2 regions of the Pedococcus sp. genome follow, and region 2 is predicted to be linked to the other one. Evidence: predicted binding sites of a transcription regulator. Region 2 holds the regulator's gene; the other holds the start of a gene.

Region 1 (11,527 bases), on a different contig from region 2:
ATCTTCGACTTCGTCGGCTACGCCAGCATCGACTGGGGCGGCCTGATGGCGGCCTCCACCGTCGTCACCCTGCCGATCATGCTCATCGCGCTCTTCGCCCAGAAGTACGTCGTCTCGGGCCTGACCGCCGGCGCGACGAAGGGCTGAGTCCATGACACGCATCACGAGGGTCGAGACCTTCCTCGTCGCTCCCCGCTGGCTGTTCGTCCGCATCGAGACCGAGAGCGGCATCGTCGGCTGGGGCGAGGCCACCTGCGAGGGCCGTTCCGAGACCGTCCGCACCGCGGTCGAGCAGCTCAGCGAGATCCTGGTCGGCCAGGACGCGCTGCGCGTCGAGGACCACTGGCAGGTCATGACCAAGGGCTCCTTCTACCGGGGTGGGCCGATCCTGGCCAGTGCCGTGTCCGGGCTCGACCAGGCGCTGTGGGACATCGCCGGCAAGCACTTCGGCGCACCCGTGCACCAGCTGCTCGGCGGTCCGGTCCGCGACCGGATCCGGGTCTACGGCTGGGTCGGTGGCGACGAGCCCGCCGAGGTCGCGGACCACATCCGCGAGCAGGTCGAGGCCGGCCTCACCGCGGTGAAGATGAACGCGTCGGGGCGGATGAGCCCGGTGGCCACCGTCGCCGAGATCGACGGCGTCGTCGAGCGCGTGGCAGCGGCGCGCGACGTGCTGGGGCACCACGGCGACGTCGCGGTCGACTTCCACGGCCGCTTCACCCTCGCCAACGCCAAGCGCGTCGCGCCGCTGCTGGAGCCCTACCGGCCGTTCTTCCTCGAGGAGCCGGTCGTCCCCGAGAACTCCCACCTCATCGGCGAGTTCGTCAGGTCGACCACCACGCCCGTCTCGACGGGGGAGCGGCTCTACAGCCGGCAGGAGTTCCTCCCGGTGCTCCAGGCGGGCATCGCCGTGGCTCAGCCGGACCTCTCGCACGCCGGCGGCATCACCGAGACCCGCAAGATCGCCTCGCTCGCCGAGGTCTACGACGTCCAGCTCGCCCCGCACTGCCCGCTCGGCCCGCTCGCGCTCGCAGCCTGCCTCCAGGTCGGGTTCGCGACGCCGAACTACCTGATCCAGGAGCAGAGCATCGGCATCCACTACAACCAGGGCGCCGAGGTGCTCGACTACGTCGTGGACACCGAGCCGCTGCAGTTCGTGGACGGGCACATCGAGCGGCTGACCGGGCCCGGGCTCGGCGTCGAGATCGACGAGCAGACGGTGCGCGCGGCCGACAAGCGCGGTCACGCCTGGCGCGGGCCGGTCTGGCGGCACGCCGACGGCTCGTTCGCCGAGTGGTGACGAGCGTGCCGACAGGTATGCCGTCGGGCGCGTTCGTCGACGCCCTCACCCGGGCGCGCGTGATGGCGATCATCCGCGGCATGGACGGTGAGGCCGCCGTCGCGACCTCGCTGGCGCTGTTCGACGAGGGGGTGCGGTTCGTCGAGATCTCGCTGACCACCCCGGGTGCCCGTGAGGCCATCGAGAGGGTCCGGGCCCAGCTGCCGGAGGGGGCCCAGATCGGCGCGGGCACCGTGCTGACGGCCGCCGACGTCGCCGACGTCGAGGCCGCCGGCGCCCAGTTCGTGGTCACCCCCGCCGTGACGCCGTCCATCGCGGTCGCCGCCGAGCGGGGCCTGCCGGTCGCTGCCGGTGCCCTCACCCCCACCGAGGCCTGGACCGCGGTGCAGCAGGGCGCGAGCGTCGTGAAGCTCTTCCCCGCCTCGATCGGTGGACCGGCCTACCTCAAGGCCGTCCGCGACCCGTTCCCGCACATCCCGTTCGTCGCGGTCGGGGGAGTGGGCCTGGAGGAGCTCGACGGCTACCTCGCGGTCGGCGCCATCGGTGTGGGGGTGGGCAGCCCCCTCGTCGGCGATGCCGCCTCCGGCGGAGACCTCGATGCGCTGCGCAGCCGCGCCCGCGCGTACGTCACTGCGGCAGAACGGCATACACGATGACGCGCCCAGCCGTCGAGGTGCTGACCTTCGGGGAGTCGATGGTGTCGTTCCGGTCGGACGGTCCCCTCGTCCAGGGGGGTCGGCAGACCGTGCGCCTCGCCGGCGCGGAGTCCAACGTCGCCATCGGGCTCTCGCGGCTCGGTCACACGGTCGCCTGGGCCGGCCGGGTGGGCGACGACACGTTCGGCCGCCTCGTGCTGCGCGAGCTGCGGGCCGAGGGTGTCGACACCAGCTGCGCTGTGGTCGACGGCATGCGACCGACCGGCCTGATGTTCGTGGAGCAGCGGTCCGCCGACCTGACAAGGGTGGAGTACCGCCGCGCAGGGTCGGCCGGCTCCGCCATCGGCAAGGACGACGTGGCCGAGGCCCTGCGCACCGCCCCGCACATCCTGCACGTCACCGGCATCACCCCTGCACTGTCCGGGACGGCGGCAGAGGCCGTGTCGTGGGCGGTCGAGTCGGCCCGCGCCGCAGGCGCTCTCGTCTCCTTCGACGTGAACTTCCGCGGCCGGCTCTGGAGTCGTGACCAGGCCCGCGAGTCGCTCGCACCGCTGGCCCGACGCGCCACGCTGGTCGTCGCGTCCGACGACGAGCTCGACCTGGTGGCCACCGGCGACGAGGACGCCGCGGTCGCCCACCTGCTCGACGAGGGCGTGCAGCAGGTCGCGGTCAAGCGCGGGCCCGCCGGCGCCAGCGTGCACACCCGAGCGGGGAGGGCCGACGCCCCCGCCGTGCCCGTGACCGCCATCGACCCGATCGGGGCGGGAGACGCCTTCAGCGCCGGCTACCTGTCGGGCGTCCTCGACGGCCTCGAACCCCCGGAGTGCCTGGCCCGCGCCGTGGCGACAGGTGCCTTCGCCGTCTCCTCGCGCGGAGACTGGGAGGGAGCGCCCACCCGGGCGGACCTCGACCTGCTGGCCAGCCACACCCCGGGTGCCACCCTCCGCTGACCAGCGCTGACCAGCGCTGACCCCGACCCCGACGAGATGAGAGCCTCCGTGACCACCACCCCCGCCGGAGTCGGCGCCCCGCTGGAGGCCCGCACGCCGCTCGACGTCAGCCTCCACACGCGGCACGTCGTGGTCATGGGCGTCTCGGGCTGCGGGAAGACGACGGTGGCGCACGGCCTCAGCAGCGCGACCGGCCTGCTCTTCGCCGAGGCCGACGACTTCCACTCCCGGGCCAGCGTCGAGAAGATGCGCGCCGGCATCCCGCTCGATGACGAGGACCGCTGGCCCTGGCTGCAGGACCTTGCCGCCTGGATGGCCGAACGGGCCGCCGAGGGGCGCTCCACGGTCATCGCCTGCTCCGCCCTCAAGCGTGCCTACCGCGACGTCCTCGCGGGCGGGCCGCCGTCGCTGGACTTCGTGCACCTCGACGGGTCGGCGGAGGTGATCCGCGAGCGGATGTCGAGCCGGGCGGGCCACTACATGCCTGCCTCGCTGCTCGACTCCCAGATCGCGACCCTGGAGCCGCTCCAGCCCGACGAGTCCGGCATCGTGCTCGACGTCTCCCTGTCGCCCGAGGAGCTGGTGGCCCGCGCCGTCACCGGGCTCGCCCTCCAGACCCGGCCCGGCATGCACCCCACGGCCGTCGACCACCCCACGGCCTAGTCGCGGTCGCGGTGGTCAGAGGGGTTCGATGCTCCGGCGCCTGACCCGCACCGCGGACCCGACGGCCACGACCGCGGCGGCCACGGCGGCCCATGCGGTGACCGTCGACTGCGGCTCGTCGGTGGCCCGGCCCACCGCGATCCAGAGCAGCCCCCACGCGATGGCGAGGGCCACGGCATACCGGCCGTCGAGCCGACGGGCGAGCATCACCCCCACCCCGGCCACGAGCACGAGGACCGCCACCGCCCACACCTCGCTCGCCGGCGACCCGGGGTCGGCGCCGCTCGAGACCAGCGCGGCAGTGACGTTGGCGCAGGTCGCCACGCACACCCAGCCGAGGTAGGCGCCGAAGGTGCCGTCCACGATGACGACCTCGGCGACGCCGTACGACGGCCGCTCGGTCAGGCGGCGCACCAGGACACCGAGCACCACCACCAGGGCGGCGATCACGACGACGCTGACCCAGATCCAGCCCTGCCGGGTGACGAGCAGCCACCCGGCGTTGAGCAGCATCGAGGCCGCGGCCAGCCAGCCGATGCGCCGGTGCCGGGTGTCGGTCGCCTGGTCCGGCAGCCACTGCCAGACGGTGTAGGCGGCCAGGCCGAGGTAGATCGCCGACCAGATCGAGAAGGCCGGACCGGCGGGGGCGAGCAGCGTGGCATCCGCGGCCAGGGCCCCGCCGGAGGACTCCTCGACCCGCGTCCCCCCGAGCAACCCGACGCCCACGAGGGTGCCGAGGACGCAGAGCACCTCGCTGACCGTCACGGCGACCTGCCGGGCGCGGTCGGTCGGCGTGGGGGTGGCTCTCGTCATGTCCCGCAGGCTAACTCGGGTCCGGCCGCTCGGCCCCGCCAGCGCCGGCAACCCGTGACGCCATGGTGTGCCTCGCGGCCACGCGACGCTGCCCGTTGCCGCACACGGATGGTGACGCACCGGTGCCCCGGCCCGCTCTGCGGACCGGGGCACCGGGTGCGGCTGTGAGCGTTGGGCTCAGGCGGCCGCGTCGGGTGTGATCGGGGCGTAGTCGTCGGCGGGGCCCCCGAGCGTGCCGTTGAGGGCTCCGTCGGTGTTGTTGTAGACGGCGCCGCGGTTGCCGTCGTTGCGGTCGGCGATGCGCTGGAACGCCTTCAGGTGTGCGTTGACAGCCTCGACCCGGACCGCTTTGGCCATCTTGGCGGGGTCATCCGGCTTGTCGGCGCTGGCGGGGCCGGCGGCGAGGGTGGTCACGGCCAGTCCCGCTGCGGCGAGGATCGCGGTGGCGGTCACGGTACGTCGTTGTGCTCGCAAGGGTTTCCTCCTGGTATCGACGGGCCGACCCCACAGGGGCTGGCTTCCGCGACCCCAAGCCGGAGAAGTTCTCAGGCAGGACCCTCGTGACCGTAAATTCTTGGCAAAAGGAATGCGCTGGTAGCCCGGTCGATCGGGGTGCCTGGCGCCGCCCGAGTCGCCGCGTCGCCTCGACGCGCCCCCGCTACGCGGCATTCCACGACGGGCAGGCGCTGATCGGAGAGACTTGGCGCCCATGGGCATGAGTGACGTGTGGCGGAGGGCGGGCGTCCCCGCGCGGGTCTGGCTGGCGGTGGTCGCCGCCGTGTTCGGGTTGGCGCAGGTCGTCCTCGTCGCCGACGTCCCGCTCGGCTGGGACGAGTCGGTCTACGCGAGCCAGACGGACCCGCGCCGGCCCGCCCTCGTCTTCTCGGCACCCCGGGCGCGAGGCATGTCCTGGCTGGTCGCCCCGATCCAGGCGGTCACCGGGTCTCCGGAGGCGCTGCGGGTCTACCTCGCCGTGCTGGCCGCCGTCGGTCTCTATGCCGCATATGCCGTGTGGCTCCGGGTCCGCGCGGACGGCTCGGTGCCGCTGGCTGCCCTGGCCCTGTCGACCCTGTGGGTGACCGTGTTCTACGGGCCGACGACGATGCCGAACGTCGCCATCGCCCTGGCGTGTGTGTTCGCCTCCGGGGCGCTGCTGTGCGACGCCCTCGGGCTCGCACCCGCATGGCTGCGGTGGGCGGGAGGCGCCGCGGTCGGCCTGGCCACGCTGGTCCGGCCCGGTGACGTCGCGCCGCTCCTCGGGGCGCTCGGTGTCGCCGTCCTCGCCCATCCGCAGTGGCGGCGCCGTGCCGTGCGGCTGCTGGTCCCGGCTGCCGTCGGGTCCGTTGCCGGTGCCGTCCCGTGGCTGGTGGAGGCGCAGCTGCGCTACGGCGGCATCCCGGCGCGGGTGTACCGCGCCCTGAGCACCCAGGGCACCGGGGAGCGCTTCGTGCCCGACTACCAGCTCCGGGCGCTCGACGGGCCGATCCTGTGCCGGCCCTGCGTCCGCGCGGACCAGCCCATCCCGGCCTTCGGGGTCGTGCTCTGGGTGGTGGGTGCCGCCCTCGTCGTCGCGGCGGTGTGGCTCGCCCTGCGTGAGCGGCGCACCGCGGCCCCGGGGGCCACCGAGGCAACGCTGCTGTCGGCCTGGGTGGGAGGGGTGCTCGCCTTCCCCTACCTGTTCCTCGTCGGGTACGCCGCGCCCCGGTTCATGCTGCCGGCCTACGCCCTGCTGGCGCTGCCGGTGGGCCAGGCGCTGCACCGCCTCAGCACCGCGCGCGGCGGCCGACTGCGCCTGGTCCCGGCCGGCCTGGTGGCGGTCGCCCTGGCCGCCCACTCCGTGGTGCAGTACCGGGTGCTCGAGGACGTCCTCTCGGCCCAGACCGCCTCCCGGACGCGCTGGGTGGCGGTGGCCGACGCCCTCGCCGCGCGCGGGGTCGCCCCGCCGTGCACCCTGCTGGGGCCCTCGTCGCCGACGGTCGCCTACGTCGCCGGCTGCGACGCGGTGACGATCCAGCGCCATGCCGGCGACGAGGCCTACTCCCTGGCCGACCTGCGTGCGGCCGTGGAGCGCGAGCGGGTCGCCGTGGTGCTGCGCGGCCGCGAGCCGCGGCCCGACTACACCCGTGGGTGGGTCCAGGTGCCGGCTCGCGAGCTGCCCAGCGGCTACCGGGTCCTCATCGCCCCGTAGGGCTGCGGCAGTGCCTGGCAGGCGGGTGCCGGGGCGGGTGGTGTGCCGTTCAACGGGCTCCTGAGGCCCGGGAAGCGGCACCGGCCACGCTCTCCCGGTGGGGGGGCCGTGCGGGCTGCAAGTTGAGCGGAATACACTCAACTTTGTGCGGGTTGCACCGCGTGAACCACCGCACGACACCACGCCCCAGGAGACGACACCCATGGAGTTGAAGCCGACTGCCAAGGTGGGCGAGGCACTCGCCGTCGCCCAGCGCGCAGCCCAGTCCGGCGGCCACGCCGAGATCACCCCCGCCCACCTCGTCCTCGCGCTCGCCGAGCAGCCGGACACCACGACCGCGGCCCTGCTCTCCTCGGCCGGCGCGTCCGCCGACGCCGTCGCGGCCGCCGCACGTGCTGCGCTCGGCAGGCTGCCCACGACGACCGGCGCCACCGTCGCCACGCCGGGCCTCGGGCAGCAGGCGCTGGCGGTGCTGCAGCACGCCACCACGCTGATGCAGGCCATGGGCGACTCGTTCCTGTCCACCGACGTCCTGCTCCTGGCCCTCATCGAGAAGGGGCAGGTCCGCGGCCTCGAGGGTCTCGACGCGAAGGCCGTCGAGGCGGAGATCCCGCGACTGCGCGGCGGCCACAAGGTGACGAGCGAGAACCCCGAGGCCACCGCGGAGGCGCTCGCGAAGTACGGCACGGACCTCACCCAGGCCGCCCGGGACGGCCGGCTCGACCCGGTGATCGGCCGTGACGCCGAGATCCGCCGCGTCGTGCAGGTGCTGTCCCGCCGTACCAAGAACAACCCGGTCCTCATCGGCGAGCCCGGCGTCGGCAAGACGGCTGTGGTCGAGGGGCTCGCCCAGCGCATCGTCGACGGTGATGTCCCGGAGTCGCTGCGGGACAAGCGGATCGTGAGCCTCGACCTGGGGGCCATGGTCGCCGGCGCGAAGTACCGCGGTGAGTTCGAGGAGCGGCTCAAGGCGGTGCTCGAGGAGATCAAGGACTCCGGTGGCCAGATCGTGACGTTCATCGACGAGCTGCACACCGTGGTCGGTGCCGGCGCCACCGGCGAGGGTGCCATGGACGCGGGCAACATGCTCAAGCCGTTGCTGGCCCGGGGCGAGCTGCGGCTGGTCGGCGCGACGACCCTCGACGAGTACCGCCAGCACATCGAGAAGGACGCCGCGCTCGAGCGGCGCTTCCAGCAGGTCTTCGTCGGTGAGCCGAGCGTCGAGGACACCATCGCCATCCTGCGCGGACTGAAGGAGCGCTACGAGGCGCACCACAAGGTCGAGATCGAGGACTCCGCGCTCGTCGCCGCCGCTGCCCTCTCCGACCGCTACATCAGCGGCCGGCAGCTGCCCGACAAGGCCATCGACCTCGTCGACGAGGCTGCCTCCCGGCTGCGCATGGAGATCGACTCCTCCCCGGTGGAGATCGACGAGCTCCGCCGCGCCGTCGACCGGCTCACGATGGAGGAGCTGCACCTGCAGGGCGAGAAGGACGAGGCCTCCCGCGAGCGCCTGGAGGCGCTGCGTCAGACCCTTGCCGACAAGAGCGAGCAGCTGGCCGGCCTCAACGCCCGCTGGGAGGCCGAGAAGTCCGGGCTCAACCGGGTCGGGGAGCTCAAGGCTCGACTCGACGAGGCCCGCACCCGTCTCGAGAAGGCCCGGCGCGAGTTCGACTACGAGACGGGCGCGCGCATCGAGTTCGGCGAGATCCCCGAGCTGGAGACGCAGATCGCGGCGGCGCTCGAGGCGGAGGGCACGGTCCGCGAGGACACCATGGTCAAGGAGCGGGTCGGCGCCGACGACATCGCCGAGGTCATCAGCGCCTGGACCGGCATCCCCGCCGGCCGGCTGCTCCAGGGCGAGACCGAGAAGCTGCTCAGCATGGAGTCGATCATCGGTGCCAGGCTGATCGGCCAGGAGGCCGCCGTCCGCGCCGTCAGCGACGCCGTGCGCCGCAGCCGGGCCGGCATCTCCGACCCGAACCGGCCGACCGGCTCGTTCCTCTTCCTCGGTCCGACCGGCGTGGGCAAGACGGAGCTGGCCAAGTCCCTGGCCGACTTCCTGTTCGACGACGAGCGGGCCATGGTCCGCATCGACATGAGCGAGTACAGCGAGCGGCACGCCGTCGCCCGGCTCATCGGTGCCCCGCCCGGCTACGTCGGCTACGAGGAGGGCGGCCAGCTCACCGAAGCGGTTCGTCGCCGGCCCTACTCCGTCGTGCTCCTCGACGAGGTGGAGAAGGCCCACCCCGAGACGTTCGACATCCTGCTGCAGGTGCTCGATGACGGCCGGCTCACCGACGGCCAGGGCCGCACGGTCGACTTCCGCAACGTGATCCTCGTGCTGACCTCGAACCTCGGTTCGCAGTTCCTCATCGACCCGGTGATGTCGCGGGCAGACAAGAAGGAGGCGGTCCTGGGCGCGGTGCGGGCGGCCTTCAAGCCGGAGTTCCTCAACCGGCTCGACGAGGTGGTCGTCTTCGACCCGCTCTCCACCGAGGACCTCGGCCACATCGTCGAGCTGCAGGTGCGCGAGCTGGCGACCCGTCTCGCCGACCGCCGGGTCACCCTGGAGGTCACCGAGGCAGCGCGCGAGTGGCTGGCGCTCACCGGTTACGACCCCGCCTACGGCGCCCGGCCGCTGCGGCGCCTGGTGCAGAAGGAGATCGGCGACCGCCTCGCGAAGGCCCTGCTCGGGGGCGAGGTCCGCGACGGCGACACCGTCGTGGTCGACCGCGACGACGCCCTCGACTCGCTGGTCGTCCGGCCGGCGGAGGTCACTGCCGCCTGAGCCGAGCACCTCTGACGTCGGACGGGGGTGTGCCGCGAGCAGGCGGCGCACCCCCGGTTCGTCGTCGCGCGGGGAGAGGGCGTCCCCACCAGACTGGGCCCATGAGCAGTGACGCACTGGACCGCAGGCCCCAGGGGGCCACCGCCGCCACCGTCGCGGCGGTGGGCAAGGTGAGCGAGGCCTTCGAGGCCATCGAGGAGGTCCGCGGCAGGCTCTACGGCCTGCACCGTCTGGTGGGCACCGCTGACCTCGCGCTCGGCGAGGCCGTCGAGATGCTGCGCAGGGCCGGCCACGACGAGCTCGCCGACACCATCGACCGCGAGATGGTCGGCCGCAACGTGCTGCCGGGCATGTGGACGTTCCAGATCGTGGAGGCGTTCGACGCCGGGTACTACGCCGACTTCCAGCGCATCGAGAAGCTGGTGCGCGACGAGCTCATGGGCGGGCAGCAACACGTCTACGAGGCCGAGATGAAGGAGCGCGAGCGCACCAAGGGCCGGCACGGGCACGAGGCCTCGCCGGCGGACCTGCCCGTGGAGGACCTGCGATGACCCGGTTCGGCTTCCATGCCAGCCACGAGCAGATCAGCCCCCGCCGGCTGCTCGCCGATGTCCAGCACGCCGAGAAGGCGGGCTTCGACATGGCGATGTGCTCCGACCACTTCTCGCCGTGGAGCGAGAAGCAGGGCCACTCGGGCTACACGTGGGCCTGGCTCGGGGCGGCGCTCGCCACCACGTCGCTGCGTCTCGGCTGCGTCAGCGCACCCGGGCAGCGCTACCACCCCGCGGTGCACGCCCAGAAGATCGCGACGCTGGGGCAGATGTTCCCCGGGCGGTTCTGGGTGGCGCTCGGCAGCGGTGAGGCGAGCAACGAGCACATCACCGGCGACGGCTGGCCCCGCAAGGAGGTCCGCACCCAGCGCCTCGAGGAGTGCGTCCACGTCATCCGTCGCCTGCTGCACGGCGAGGAGGTCAGCCACGACGGCCTCGTCACGGTCGACCGGGCGCGGGTGTGGGACCTGCCCGACCCGGTGCCGCCGCTCATCGGCCCGGCGGTCTCGGTCGAGAGTGCCGCCCGGGTGGCGGCCTGGGCCGACGGCCTCGTGACGGTCAACCAGCCCGTGGAGACGCTGCGCCAGATCGTCGACGCCTACCGCGGTGCCGGCGGCACGGGGCCGCTCGCGCTGCAGGTGCACCTGTCGTTCGCCGCGACCGACGAGGAGGCCCTGGCGATCGCGCACGAGCAGTGGGGCGGCAACGTCTTCGGCCCGCCGATCTCGTGGGACATCGAGACGGCCGAGGCGTTCGACGTGCTGTGGCAGAAGGTCCAGCCGGAGGAGGTCCGCGGCCCGGTGAACGTCTCGCCGGACCTCGGGCAGCACCGGGCCTGGCTGGCGGAGTACGCCGAGCTCGGCTTCGACGAGATCTACCTGCACCACGTCGGGCAGCAGCAGGAGGCCTTCATCGCCGCCTTCGGCGAGCACGTCCTGCCCGAGCTGCGCCGCGCCTGAGGAGGCCCCGTGACCACGCGCCTGTCCAACACCAGCGACCTGTGGTGGAAGAACGCCGTCATCTACTGCGTCGACATCGAGACCTACTTCGACTCCGACGGCGACGGCGTCGGCGACATCGCCGGGCTCACCCAGCGGATCGACTACCTGGCCGAGCTCGGCGTGACCTGTCTGTGGCTGATGCCCTTCTACCCCACGCCCGACCGCGACGACGGCTACGACGTCACCGACCTCTTCGGGGTCGACAGCAGGCTCGGCCACCTCGGCGACCTCGTCGAGCTCATCCGCACCGCGAACGACCGCGGCATCCGGGTCATCGCCGACCTCGTCGTCAACCACACGTCGAACCAGCACCCGTGGTTCAAGGCGGCCCGGCGCAGCAAGGACAACCCCTACCGCGACTACTACGTCTGGCGCTCCGACCCACCGCCCGACACGAAGGACAAGGTCGTCTTCCCCGACAAGGAGGACAGCATCTGGGAGCCCGACGAGAAGACGGGCGAGTGGTACCTCCACCACTTCTACAAGCACCAGCCCGACCTGAACTTCGCCAACCCCGCCGTGCGCGACGAGATCGCCAAGTCGATCGGCTTCTGGCTCCAGGTGGGGATCGCCGGCTTCCGCGTCGACGCCGTGCCCGTCCTCATCGCCGACGT
Region 2 (6,110 bases):
GCGGAGCGCGCGACCCCCGCCGACGCCAGCACCCTCGTCGGTCTCGCCGCCCGGATGTGGGCGGCCGGCCAGGGCGAGGACGAGGAGGAGTTCCTCGCCCTCGACATCGAGTTCCACCGGCTCGTGCTGGCCAGCTCCGGCAACGAGATGTTCCTCAAGCTGCACGAGCTGGTCGCCGAGGTGCTCACCGGGCGCCACCACTACGGCCTGATGCCTCACCACCCGCACGAGGAGGCGCTGCAGCTGCACGCCGACGTCGCCTCGGCGATCCAGCGCCACGACGGCGACCGGGCGCGCGAGGCCATGCTGCGCATCATGGGCCAGGCGATGGACGAGATGAAGACGCTGTGGGCCCGGGCCGGGGAGCACACCACCCGCTGAGCCGTATGCCGCGGGGTGCGCCCTGGGGCAGCATGCTCCTCTGGCTGTGGTCGGGCGACGTGGGCCCTCAGGGCAGGTAGCGTCGCGCCCCGGCGTACTCCGCGGCATACGGTGCGGTCGTCACCGGCACCGTCTCCACGGTCCTCCCGGTGGCCGGTGAGTGCACCATCGAGCCCGACCCCGCGTCCATCGACACGTGGTGCACGAACCCGCTCGCGGTCGCGTAGAACAGCAGGTCGCCCGGAGCCCTCGCGTCCCGCCCCACTGGTCGCCCGGCCCCCGCCTGGGCGTCGGCGTCGCGCGGGATGGTGATCCCGTGAACCCGGTGGACGAGGGAGGTCAGGCCGGAGCAGTCGAAGCCGAAACCGCTGCGCCCGGCCCAGAGGTAGGCCAGCCCGGTGAAGTCCTCCGCAGACCTCACCAGCGACTCTCCCGTCGCCGGCTGGGCGGGCTCCCCATCAGCGCGGACGGCCACTCCCGAGCGAGGCAGCCGCCCCGCCCGGCCACCGGGCAGCGACACGCGAACCCACTCCCCTGACAGGCCGACGACGGGCAGGTGCGTCCCGTAGCTCACCTCGACGACGGGCCGGGGGTCGGCGGCGTCGGTCCGCAGCCACGTCGTCGGCCGGACGACCGTCGCGATGGTCACCCCGGCGAAGGGCGCCGGCGTCGCGAGCTGTGCCAGGGGCAGCCAGCCCGGGTAGCCCCGGGGGTCGAGGGGTGTCGGCTGGTCGGGCACCACGACGCGGGCCCACGACCCGCTCACCTGCGTGACCACCACGCGGTCGCCGAGGAGCGACTGGGTCTCGGCACGGTCGACGAGGCCACGGCGGTCCGCGTCGGTCATCCCCGCGAGCCAGCCCCGGATGTCGGCCGGTGACCGCAGGGCAGGGGCGTCCACTGCCCGGGGCGAGTCCGGCGTGCGCCAGAGCGTGGCGACCGAGACCGCGACCCACGCCTGCACGCCCGGAGCCAGCGGAGGCACACCCCCGCCCGAGGGTTCGCCGGCGGTGGAGGGTGGCACGGGCTGCAGGCTAGTGGGCGGTCGAGCCGTGGACGGCCCGGCGTCCGACCTCGAGCCGGTCGCGGTCGGCGCCGTGGCGGTCGGCGCCGTGGCGGTCGACGACGGGACGGTCGACGACGGGACGGTCGACGACGGGGTGCGAGGCTGCGTGGCGGCGCCGCGGCTCGGACCCTCGGCACCGGCACAGGCCCCGGCCAGGGCCACCGCCAGGGTGATCGTCGCGAGCCCGATCCTCATGAGTCAGCGTGGGCTCGTGTCGCCCTGCTGGGCAAGGGCCGTCGGCCCCATCGCCGCTGCCCCTCGGCAGGGCGCGGGCACCGGGGCGTCGTCAGAAGAGCCCGACCACGTCGCCGTTCTCGTCGAGGTCGATGGCCTCGGCCGCCGGGTGCCGCGACAGGCCGGGCATGGTGCGCATCTCGCCGCAGATGGCGTAGACGTAGCCCGCGCCCGCCGCGGCCCGCACCTCCCGCACGGGCAGGCGCCAGCCGCGGGGGGCCCCGCGCAGGGCCGGGTCCGAGGAGATGGACAGGTGGGTCTTGGCGATGACCACGGGGAAGGCGCCGTAGCCCAGCACCTCGAAGCGGTCGAGGTCGCGGGCTGCCGTGGCCGCGAGGTCCACCCCGTCGGCGCCGTAGACGCGGGTGGCGACGGCCTCGATCTTCTCCCGGAGCGACAGGTCGAGCTCGTAGGTCGGGCGAAAGGCGTGGTCCCGGCCGCAGGCCTCCTCCACGGCAGCGGCGAGCGCCAGCGCCCCGTGCCCACCGTCGGCGACGTGGGTGGACACCGCCACCAGCGCACCCTCGGACTCCGCGACGTCCCGGATCACCTGGTGCTCGGAGTCGAAGTCCGACGGGAAGGCGTTGATGGCCACCACCGGTGAGACGCCGAAGGACCTGACGATCTCGAGGTGGCGGCGCAGGTTGTCTGCGCCGGCACGCACCGCCCGCGGGTTCTCGGCGAGCATCTCGGGCGGCAGCGGTCGACCCGCCATCACCTCGTAGTGCCCCGAGTGTGCCTTCAGCGACCGCACGGTGGCGACGAGGACCGCGGCGTCGGGCCGGAGCCCGGAGACCCGGCACTTGAGGTTGAAGAACCGCTCCGCGCCCATGTCGGCGCCGAAGCCGGCCTCGGTGAGCAGGTAGTCACCGGTCCGGATCCCGATCTGGTCGGCGATGACCGAGGAGTTCCCGGTCGCGATGTTCCCGAACGGCCCGGTGTGGACGAGCACCGCGGTGTTCTCGGTGGTCTGGAGCAGGTTGGGCTTGAGCGCCTCCCGCAGGATCACGGCCATCGCGCCGGCCGCCTTGAGGTCCTCCGCGGTCACCGGCCGGCCGGCATACGTGAAGCCCACGACGATGCGGCCGAGCCGTTCGCGCAGGTCGCGCAGCGACGTGGCGAGCCCCAGGATCACCATGACCTCGCTGGCCGCCGTGATGTCGAACCCTCCCTGCCGCGGGAACCCGTCGACGCGCGCCCCCAGGCCCGTGACGACGTTGCGCAGGGCGCGGTCGTTGACGTCGACCACCCTCCGCCACGCGACGCCGCGCGGGTCGAGGCCGAGCTCGTTGCCGTGGTGGAGGTGGTTGTCCACCATCGCGGCCAGCAGGTTGTGGGCGGCGGTCACGGCGTGGAAGTCGCCGGTGAGGTGCAGGTTGAGCGTCTCCATCGGCAGCACCTGGCTGTGCCCCGCCCCTGCGGCCCCGCCCTTGATCCCGAACGTGGGACCCATGGAGGGCTGGCGCAGGGCCAGGGTGGCGCGGCGGCCGCGAGCGGCGAGTCCCTGCGCGAGGCCGACGGCGGTCGTCGTCTTGCCCTCGCCGAGCGGGGTCGGGGTGATGGCGGTGATGACGACGTAGCGCGCCATCGGCCGGTCCCGGAGGTCCGCGACGGCGGCGAGGTCGACCTTGGCCACGTGGTGCCCGTAGGGCTCGAGGTGGTGGTGCGGGATGCCGGCGGACTCCGCGACCTCGGCGATCGGCCGCAGCCGGGCGGCACGCGCGATCTCGAGGTCGGTGGGCGGGCTCACGCCGCCCAGTGTGGCGGGCGGACGGGCCTAGAAGGACGGTTTCCAGACGACGAGCGCCTGGGAGCGGTTCGGCCGGGGCCGCTGCCCGGCGCGCAGGGCGATGATGTCGCCGCTCGGGCCGACTGCGAAGACCCTGGAGCCGGCCGGGCTCCCGGCGAGCTGACGGGTCCGATCGAGCTCCTCGGCGAGCTCGGCCACCCGGGCGCGCAGGGCGGCCACCTGGTTCTCGAGCTCCAGGATGCGCTGGATGCCGGCGAGGCTGACGCCCTCCTCCTGGGAGAGCCGCTGCACCTCGCGCAGGAGGGCGACGTCACGGGCGGAGTAGCGACGGCCCCCGCCGCGGGTGCGGGACGGGGAGACCAGGCCGATGCGGTCGTACTGCCGGAGGGTCTGCGCGTGCATGCCGGCCAGCTCGGCCGCGACCGAGATGACGAAGACAGGGGTGTCGTCGTCAGGCGAGAAGCCGCGCAGCGTGGCCATGGGTCGTCACCTCTGGGCTCGGGCGAAGAGCTCGGCCCGAGGGTCCTGGTCCTTCTCCTGGGCGCGCAGGGCCTCGAGCGCTGCGCGGGTCTCGTCGGTGAGCCGCTGGGGCACGACCACGGTGACCCTGGCGAGCAGGTCACCGGGGTGGTCCTTGCGGGGGACGCCCCTGCCCTTGACCCGCAGCACCCGGCCACTCGGGGTGCCCGGCGCGATGCGCACCTTCACCGGCTCGCCCGAGAGGGTGGGGACGGCAACGGTCGCCCCCAGCGCCGCCTCGGCAAAGGTGACCGGAAGGTCCACGGTGAGGTTGTCGCCCTCGCGGCCGAACACGGGGTGCGGCTCCACCGCGACGGTCAGGATGAGGTCACCGGCGGGTGCGCCCTGCTCACCCGGCTCGCCCTTCCCGGCGAGGCGGATCTTCTGCCCGTCCCGGACCCCGGCCGGGATGCGGGTCGTGATCCGGCCGTTGCCGGTGCTCAGGGTGACCGTCGCCCCCTCGACCGCGTCGCGGAACGGGAGCGTCGTGCGCGCCGACAGGTTGGCCCCGCGGCGCGGGCCGGCCGGCGCGCCGTAGCCGCCGTAGGCCGGCCCCGCGCCGCCGAACATGCCCCCGAGGATGTCCTCGAGGTTGGGCTGCGCCCCACCGCCACCGGTGCTGAAGCGGACGTTGCCGCCACCTCCGCCGAACATCGACGAGAAGACGTCCTCGAAGCCTGCGCCCCCACCGCCCGGGCCGCCCGCTCGGAAGCGGGCGCCCCCGTGCGTCATGGACCGGATGGCGTCGTACTGCTGGCGCTGCTCGGGATCGGAGAGCACGGCATACGCCTCGCCGATCTCCTTGAAGCGCTGCTCCGCGTTGGCGTCACCCGGGTTCTGGTCCGGGTGCTCCTTGCGGGCGAGCTTGCGGTAGGTCTTCTTGACGGTGGCCGCGTCGGCGTCCTGGGGGACGCCGAGGATCGCGTAGAAGTCCTTCTCGAACCAGTCCTGGCTGGCCACGGCGTCCTCCTCTCGGCGTGCGGGTCGGTGTGCTGGGCGGCGCTACTGCGGGTCGGCGACCGCGACGCGGGCCGGCCGGATGACCTGGTCCCCCGCACGGTAGCCGGGCTGCAGCACGGTCACGACCGTGGTCGAGTCCGCGCCCTCCGGCAGCTCCGCCTGGGTGTGCATGAGCGCCTCGTGCCGCATCGGGTCGAACGGCTCGCCGACCTCGCCGAAGCGGGTCAGCCCGAACTTCGTGAGCGTCTGCTCGAACTTCTCGGCGATCGACGCGAACGGCCCGGACTGCAGGTCGCCGTGCTCGCGTGCCGCGTGGATGTCGTCGAGCACCGGCAGCAGCGTCTCGAGGACGTCCTGCACGGCGCGCTCCTGCACCATCGCGCGGTCACGGTCGACCCGGCGCTTGTAGTTGACGTACTCGGCCTGCAGGCGCTGCAGGTCGAGCAGGCGCTCCGCGGCGAGCGCGGTGTCCGGGTGGACCTCCTCGCCCGTGGGCACGTGGGGCGCCTGGTGGGCCACCGCCTCCTGCTCCTCCTGGAGCTCCTGCTCGAGGGCGTCCGACGACCCGGCACGAGCACTGTCGGCCCCCGCCGGGGCGGTGGTGGGCTGGGCGGCCTCCGCGGCCTCCGCACCCACCACCTCCTCGGCCTCGGTGGTGCCGGGGTCGACGTTCTCCGTCACTTCTTGTCCTCGTCGTCGTCGACGACCTCGGCGTCCACGACGTCCTCGTCGGAGCCGCCCGCCTGAGCGCCCTGGGCGCCCTGCGCGCTGCCCTCCGCACCGGCACCCGCCTCGGACTCGGAGGCCGCGGCATACATCGCGGTGCCGAGCTTCTGGGACTCCTCGGAGAGCTTCGACGTCTTCGCCGAGATGTCCTCGGCGGTCGCACCGGAGTCCGGCTTGAGGGCCTGCTTGAGGTCCTCGAGGGCGGCGTCCACCGGGCCGCGGCCGTCGGCCGGCAGCTTGTCGGCGTTGTCGGTGAGGAACTTCTCGGTGGAGTAGACCAGCTGCTCCGCGGTGTTGCGGGCCTCGGTCTCCTCGCGGCGCTTGCGGTCCTCCTCGGCGTGCGCCTCGGCCTCCTTGATCATCCGCTCGATGTCCTCCTTGGCCAGCGCGGAGCCACCGGAGATGGTGATCTTCTGCTCCTTGCCCGTGCCGCGGTCCTTGGCGGAGACGTTGACGATGCCGTTGGCGTCGATG

The links. Region 2 encodes HspR, which represses chaperone genes until heat shock. Its sites were predicted from a motif close to AAGTTGAGTCNNNNNGACTCAACTT; they were not measured.
Region 1: clpB (ATP-dependent chaperone ClpB) is a predicted target of HspR. The motif match lies at 6,690-6,714, and genes of this name have one in related genera.

The regions. Positions count from the first base shown of each region.
Region 1 covers NZ_DATBMI010000007.1:3,079-14,605, forward strand. The annotation lists gene VIB11_RS00525 (carbohydrate ABC transporter permease) at 1-147, shown strand, start outside; gene dgoD (galactonate dehydratase) at 152-1,300, shown strand; gene VIB11_RS00535 (bifunctional 4-hydroxy-2-oxoglutarate aldolase/2-dehydro-3-deoxy-phosphogluconate aldolase) at 1,306-1,956, shown strand; gene VIB11_RS00540 (sugar kinase) at 1,953-2,906, shown strand; gene VIB11_RS00545 (gluconokinase) at 2,955-3,569, shown strand; gene VIB11_RS00550 (tryptophan-rich sensory protein) at 3,585-4,382, opposite strand; gene VIB11_RS00555 (hypothetical protein) at 4,560-4,835, opposite strand; gene VIB11_RS00560 (hypothetical protein) at 5,092-6,570, shown strand; gene clpB (ATP-dependent chaperone ClpB) at 6,773-9,361, shown strand; gene VIB11_RS00570 (hypothetical protein) at 9,463-9,912, shown strand; gene VIB11_RS00575 (TIGR03885 family FMN-dependent LLM class oxidoreductase) at 9,909-10,871, shown strand; partial or broken gene VIB11_RS00580 (alpha-amylase family protein) at 10,881-11,527, shown strand, end outside.
Region 2 covers NZ_DATBMI010000203.1:797-6,906, forward strand. The annotation lists gene VIB11_RS15630 (FadR/GntR family transcriptional regulator) at 1-381, shown strand, start outside; gene VIB11_RS15635 (C40 family peptidase) at 449-1,405, opposite strand; gene VIB11_RS15640 (formate--tetrahydrofolate ligase) at 1,734-3,431, opposite strand; gene VIB11_RS15645 (heat shock protein transcriptional repressor HspR) at 3,459-3,911, opposite strand; gene VIB11_RS15650 (DnaJ C-terminal domain-containing protein) at 3,918-4,910, opposite strand; gene grpE (nucleotide exchange factor GrpE) at 4,953-5,591, opposite strand; partial or broken gene VIB11_RS15660 (Hsp70 family protein) at 5,588-6,110, opposite strand, start outside.